DNA from 2 places in the Nesterenkonia populi genome. Region 2 is predicted to be linked to the other one. Evidence: predicted binding sites of a transcription regulator. Region 2 holds the regulator's gene; the other holds the start of a gene.
The links. The regulator LexA, encoded in region 2, represses DNA repair genes until DNA is damaged. The targets are predictions, from matches to a motif close to TCGAACANNTGTTCGA.
Positions count from the first base shown of each region.

Region 1: FWJ47_RS07540 (DUF6504 family protein) is a predicted target of LexA. The motif match lies at 2,105-2,120, and genes of this name have one in related genera.

Region 1 covers NZ_VOIL01000001.1:1,638,892-1,642,296, forward strand. The annotation lists gene FWJ47_RS07535 (DNA polymerase III subunit alpha) at 1-1,770, opposite strand, end outside; gene FWJ47_RS07540 (DUF6504 family protein) at 1,783-2,088, opposite strand; gene FWJ47_RS07545 (deoxyguanosinetriphosphate triphosphohydrolase family protein) at 2,190-3,405, shown strand, end outside.
Region 2 covers NZ_VOIL01000001.1:1,186,887-1,190,291, reverse strand. The annotation lists gene hisB (imidazoleglycerol-phosphate dehydratase HisB) at 1-103, opposite strand, end outside; gene FWJ47_RS05525 (histidinol-phosphate transaminase) at 116-1,249, opposite strand; gene FWJ47_RS05520 (LysM peptidoglycan-binding domain-containing protein) at 1,289-1,633, opposite strand; gene lexA (transcriptional repressor LexA) at 1,818-2,549, shown strand; gene FWJ47_RS05510 (ATP-dependent DNA helicase) at 2,585-3,405, opposite strand, start outside.

The sequences.
Region 1 (3,405 bases), 450 kb from region 2:
GACGTCGAGCTTCAGCAGCCCCATGTCGTCGATGTCGTCCTTGTCGAACTGGCTCATCGGCAGGCCGATGCCGGAGGGCTGGGTGGGAGTGGTCGAGAGCAGCCCCGCATCCCCGAGGATCACCCCGCAGGAGTGCATGGAGATGTGCCGGGGGAGTCGGTCGAGGCGTTCGGTGAGGTCCACCAGCAGGTCCACCTGCGGTTCGGCTGAGACCAGCTCGGCGACGTCGCGCAGCTCGGGCTTGGCGTCGAGCACCTGCCGGAACTCGCGGGCGTTGAACCTCCATAGGCTCTCGGCGATCTGGTCGATCCGCTCCTCGGCCAGCCCGAGCGCGAGCCCAGCATCGCGGGCCGCCCCGCGGGCCCGGTAGCGGTTCTGCATGGACAGCAGGGTGACCCGGTCGCGGCCGTAGCGTTCGAAGATCGCTGTGTAGACCTCATGCCGGCGGGCGGACTCGATGTCCACGTCAATATCGGGCAGGGTGCTGCGGACGCTCCCCAGGAAGCGTTCGAAGAGCAGCTCGTGCTCTATGGGGTCCACGTTGGAGACCCGCAGCAGGTAGTTGACCAGGCTGCCGGCCCCGGAGCCGCGGGCCTGGGCGCGGACCCCCATGCTGCGGATCATGTCCACCACGTCCGCGACCGCCAGGAAGTAGGTGCTGAACCCGAACTCTATGATGGTGGCCAGCTCCGTCTGGAGGCGGGCCTGCACCTCAGCGAGCTGCTGCCCGGCGGTGTGCGGGTAGCGTTCTGGGACGGCGGCCCGGCACCTCTCAGCCAGCACCTGGGCGGGATCGTCCTCAACGCCGAGGACCTCCAGCTCGGGGACTTTGGGCTGCCGCCACCGCAGGTCGGCCTGGGGGTCGAGTCGGCAGGCCTCTGCGAGGCGTTCGGTGGCCGAGAGCATGTCGATCGCCTGCTCCCGGCCAAGCCCGGCATGCTCGGCGAGGGTGAGGGCCAGCTGGTGCATCTGCTCAGGCGGCTTCAGCCAGGCCTGCCCGTTGGGCTGGGGTGAGAAGCGGCCCAGCGGCAGCAGGTGCGCTGCGGCGTCGAGCACATCCCCGGTGAGGGCATCATCCGGCTGCAGGTAGCGAACCGCGTTGGTCAGCACCGCCGGGACTCCGTGGGCGTGGGCGAGCCGCATCATGCCGGCGGCGTGCCGGAGGCTTCCGGGCCGGCCGGGCTGGGTGCTGTGGCAGACGATCTCCACCGCCGTTCCGCCGGGCATCAGATCGCACCATTCGCCCAGCAGCCTCTCCGCGGCGGAGGGCTCTCCGGCCAGCACCGCCTGCCCCACATCGGAGCCGGGCCCCAGCAGCACGGTCCCGGTGGGCCCGGACTCGTCCTGGAGGAAGATGGCCGGGCGGCGCTTATCGATGAACGCCTCCCGATGGGCTGACCCGTGAGGACCGGCAGTGCGCCGTCGTGCTCCGCGTCTGGGCGCGTGGGCGGAGGAGATCAGCCGGGCCAGGCCCGCCCAGCCCGCGCCGTCGTTATGGCCGTGGGCGAGCACGGTGACCTCCGAGGGCGGGGGAGCCTCAGCGTCCCTGCGGGGCTTCTCGCGGACCTGCAGGCCTGCCCCCACGATCGGGGCGATCCCGGCCTCCAGGCAGGCTCGGATGTGCCGGACCGCCCCGTAGAGCCCGTCCCGGTCGGTGATCGCAGCGGCCTCCGCGCCCTGGGCGGCCGCTGCCTGCACCAGGTCCTCAGGCCGAGCGGTGCCGTGGTGGGCGGAGAGCTCGCTGGCGGCATGAAGATGAGTGAATCGCACGGCCTCGGCCTCTCAGTCGTAGATGGCCGTGACCGGCCACAGCAGGTCGGGGGAGGCGGCCAGGTCAAAGATGAGGATCTCGCCGTCCTCGGCGGCCGCCTGCACCTGCCACATGGGCCGGTCCAGCAGGTGAGCTGACTTTCCGGCCGGGGCCCGGCGGGCGGTCTCCCACCAGGCCCACCGGTCTATCCACGGGATGGGGCGCGCGCAGACCCGGAAGCGCCGTCCGGCGTACTCGAACTCCGCGGGGGCGCCGGAGGCGCTGGTGCGCACGGCCGCCATGGGCTGCTGGGCCTGCGAGTCCGGAACGGCAGTCATAGGAACATCTCCATCGTCGAACATAGTTTCGAATAGAGAGTGTAAGACCTTCGCCTGACATCCGAACAGGCACGGCCTGCCCCTGCGCATAGGGTGGGTTCATGCATGCCGCCCCTGCCGAAGATCAGCGCACTGCCCGCCGGGTCCCCGAGGCCCTGGATGCCGCCCAGCAGCTGGAGCGCTGGCCGGACTTCCGCGCGGATCTGGAGCGGATCCGGTTCTCCCCGTACTTTTCGCGGCTCTCCGCCGTCACCCAGGTCATCTCTCAGACCGGGGCGGGCATGGCGATCCACAACCGGCTCACCCATTCCCTGAAGGTCGCGGCGGTGGCCCGGGCGATCGCCGTCGGACTCTCCGCAGAAGGGGGCCGCACCGGTGAGCTGCTGGACTCCCTCGGCGGCTGCCATCCGGTGGTGGTGCAGGCGGCGGCCTGCGCCCATGATGTGGGGCACCCGCCCTTCGGGCACCTGGGGGAGCAGGCCTTGGACCGTTTGGCCAGGGAGCACTTCGGGCTGGCAGAGGGGTTCGAGGGCAACGCCCAGTCCTTCCGGATCCTCACCCGGCTGGACGAGTACGACCGCGACGGCGCGGGCCTGAACCTCACCGCGGCGGTGCGCTCGGCCGTGCTGAAGTACCCGTGGATCCGGGCTGAGGGCATCGGCCGGCCGGGCGGCCCGGAGACCCCGCGCGGGCTCTCTCCGGACCCCGGCGGCGGGGGCGCCCGCAAGTTCGCCGTCTATACCCTGGACCTGCACAGCATGCACGAGGCCCGGGCGGCCTATCCGAGCATCAGCCAGCACCAGCAGACCGTGGAGTGCTCGGTGATGGACACCGCCGACGACATCGCCTACTCCCTGCATGACCTGGATGACTTCTACCGGGCGGGGCTGCTGAACCAGACAGCGATCTCCGCGGAGTTCGGGGCCTGGAAAGAGGCGCGCGGGGAGCTCTGCGCCGCTGCTGAGGCCGAGCTGCGGCGGAGCGCCCGCACCCCGGGGCACTCCCTGGAGCTGCTGTGGCGGCAGCTGCAGCGCAAGGACCCGTGGATCGCTGACGCTGAGGCGTTCCTCCACGCCGTCGAACGTGTCTCCGAGGGCGTGGTGGAGGGGCTGCTGATGTCTCCCTTCGACGGGTCCCGGGAGGCGGAGCGTGCCCTGGCGACCTTCACCGCCGGGTGGATCAACCACCTGCAGAGCTCTGTGGAGCTGCACGCTGAGCCGCACATCCGCTCCGGGCACGTCAGCCTCAACCAGCAGGCCTGGCACGAGGTGGCGGTGCTGAAGTTCCTTCACCAGCGGTTCATCCTCGGCCGGGCAG
Region 2 (3,405 bases):
TCGAGGTGCCGGTGCCGTCCAAGTCCATGCGCACGCTCACCTGCGACTCGCTGGTGGTGCGCTCCATCCGGGCGACGCGGCCCTCAATCAGTTCAGCTCCCATAGGTCCTCCAGTCTAACGGCCCAGTGAGCGGCGCAGTGAGTCGAGGAAAAGGGTGGTCTCCTCCTCGGTGCCGGCAGTGACCCGGAGATGGCCGGCGATGCCGACGTCACGGACCAGCACTCCGTCGTCAAGCAGGTGCCGCCAGACTGCCTTCTCATCCTCGAGGCCTCCGAAGAACACGAAGTTGGCGTCCGAGGGGCTGGGTGCCAGACCCATGGCGGTGAGCTCCTCGACGATCCGGTCCCGCTGAACCTTGATCTTCTCCACATTGGCCATGAGGCTCTCGGCGTGATCGAGCGCGGCGCAGGCTGCCGCCTGGGTGTAGATCGACAGGTGGTAGGGAAGACGCACCAGTCGCAGTGCGTCGGTGATCTCCGGCGCTGCGGCGAGATATCCGAGCCGGCCCCCAGCCATGGCGAAGGCCTTGGACATGGTGCGGGTGACGACGAGCCGGGGGCGGCCCTCCAGAAGCTCCAGAGCTGAGGCCACGCCGGGCTGGCGGAACTCACCGTAGGCCTCATCCACGATCACGATGGTCGCGGACTCGGCCGCGGCCTCATAGGCGGCCCGCACCACATCAAGGTCCAGAGCGGTGCCGGTGGGGTTGTTGGGCGAGGTGAGGATGACGACGTTCGGCCGGTGCTCGCGGATCTGCGCAGCGACATCCTCGGCGGACTGCGTGTAGTCCTCGTTGCGGGTGCCGGGAATGTAGTCGCTGTAGGTGCCCCGGGCATACAGCGGGTACATCGAATAGGTGGGAGGGAAGGCCATGACGGACCGGCCCGGGCCGGCGAAGGCCTGGAGCAGGTGCTGCATGATCTCGTTGGAACCGTTGGCCGCCCAGATGTGCTCCGCGGTAAAGTGAGCCTGCGGCAGGTCCCTGCTGAGGAAGTCTGCGAGCTTCTCCCGCAGAACGGTGAACTCGCGGTCCGGATACCGGTTCATCTGCGCGGCGGCCACGCGCACCTCTTTGGTGATGGCGTCCACCACGTCGGCGGGCACCTCATGCGTGGTCTCGTTGACGTTGAGCATCGCCCGCACGGTCAGCTGAGGAGCGCCATAGGGCTGCTGCCCCTTCAGCTCCTCACGGATGGGCAGTGCGGCCAGGCGGTCAGCGCGTGCATTCGAACTCTGAGCGTCAGTCACCGCTCCATCCTATGGCCGAGCGGTCAGGCAGGGTGTCCGTTACTGAGCAGCAGGCAGGTACAGGGTCTGTCCCGCCTCCACCTGGGAGGAATCCAAGTCATTGATCTCCGCGATGCGGGTGATGGTCTCCTGCACCGGAGCCTGCGACTCAGCCCGCTGGGCCAGTTCCCACAGAGTCTCCCCCGGTGCGACGGTGACCTCCACAGCCTCCACCCCAGAGACCTCCTGCGAAGAGGCCTGGGCCTGGTTCGTCAGGCCCGACAGGCCGAAGAGGAGAAGGGCCGCCAAGGCCGCAGCAGCAAGCATGGAGGGCAGGCCCAAGAGCACGAGCCGCCCCCTGCGGGTCAGCTGGATGCCCGAAGTCTGCGATGCGGTGCTGGTCATGGTGTCCTCCTGTAGTGAGCTCGAACGTCGATTCGAACATCTGTTCTATTTTTAGCACACATCTTCGATAGCTTCTACCTCGAATCGAACACAATGATGGAAACTGTGTCCGAACTCCCGTAGGCTTCGAACCAGCATTCGAGAGCGCTCGAAGACACAGACCATCCAACTGCGGGGGTATGACATGGAAAATGACGCGGCATCGCTGACGGAGCGGCAGCGGAGGATCGTCGACATCATCCAGGAGGCGCTGGCCGAGCGGAGCTATCCGCCGTCCATGCGAGAGATCGGCGACGCCTGCGGCCTGGCCTCCCTCTCCTCCGTCACCCATCAGCTGGGCAGGCTCCAGCAGCTCGGCTACATCCGCCGCGATCCTGGGCGGCCTCGGGCGATGGAGGTGCTCCGCGACTCCTCCGGCCGCCCCCTCGCCGAGCCGGTGAGCGCAGACGGCCCCGCCGGTTCAGCCGCAGACGCCCCCGAGGTGCGCGAGGACCCCTCCGGCGTCGTCGACCTCGACGCTTACCGGCAGCAGGTCGACTCGCGCGTCTCCCAGGTGCCTCTGGTGGGACAGATCGCCGCCGGCGGGCCCATCCTCGCCGAGCAGAACGTGGAGGACGTGATGGCCCTGCCGCGGCAGCTCACCGGAGAGGGCGAGCTGTTCATGCTGCAGGTCCGCGGCGACTCGATGATCGAGGCCGGAATCTTCGAGGACGATTGGGTGGTGGTGCGCCGCCAGGCCGATGCCGACAACGGGGACATCGTCGCGGCGCTTCTGGACGAGGAGGCCACCGTGAAGACCCTCAAGCGGCGGGACGGCCACCAGTGGCTGCTCCCGCAGAACCGGCAGTACGAACCGATCCTCGGCGACGAGGCCGCCATCATGGGCAAGGTCGTCACCGTCCTGCGCAGCCTCTAGGGGCGATGCACTCGGCTCCGCAGCCCGAACGGAGGCTAGCCTGAGCCGGACAGCCGACGGAGGGCGCCCTGCGCCACACTGCTGTCGGTGGTGGCCCAGAAGTCAGGCATGGACTGCTTGAGGTAGCTGCCGTACTGCTTGGTGGCCAGCCGGGAATCGAGCACCGCCAGCACTCCCCGGTCCTCCTGCGTGCGGATCAGCCGCCCCGCGCCCTGCGCCAGGCGCACCGCGGCGTGCGCCGCGGAGACCGCCATGAACCCGTTGCCGCCGGACCGTGCGACCTCCTGGCTCCGAGCGTTCATCAGCGGGTCGTCCGGGCGCGGGAACGGGATCCGGTCGATCGCCACCAGGCGGCAGGACTCCCCCGGAACGTCCACCCCCTGCCAGAGAGACATCGTCCCGAACAGGCATGTCTCCTGGTCCTCTGCGAACTCTCGCACCAGGGCAGACATCGTCGCATCGCCCTGGCAGAGGATCGGCACGTCCAGCTGCTCCCGGAGCTGCGCCGCGGCCTCCTCCGCGGCTCGGCGGGAGGAGAAGAGGGCCAGCGTCGCACCCTTGGACGCTTCGATGAGCCGGCCCAGCTCCTCCCTCTGGGCGTGCTGAGTATTCAGCGAGGGGGCCGGCAGATGCTTGGCCACGTACAGCATTCCCTGCTTGGGGTAGTCGAACGGGCTGCCGACATCCGCCGCATCCCAGCCCGGAGCCTTCGGGCCGGAGAGCCCCAGCTGCCCGGCCACAGGGTCGAAGCTGCCTCCCACCGCCAGCGTCGCGGAGGTCAGCACCACCGTGCGCGTGCCGAAGAGCCCCTCCCGCAGACGTTCGGCCACCGTGGTGGGCGCCACGTAGATCAGCG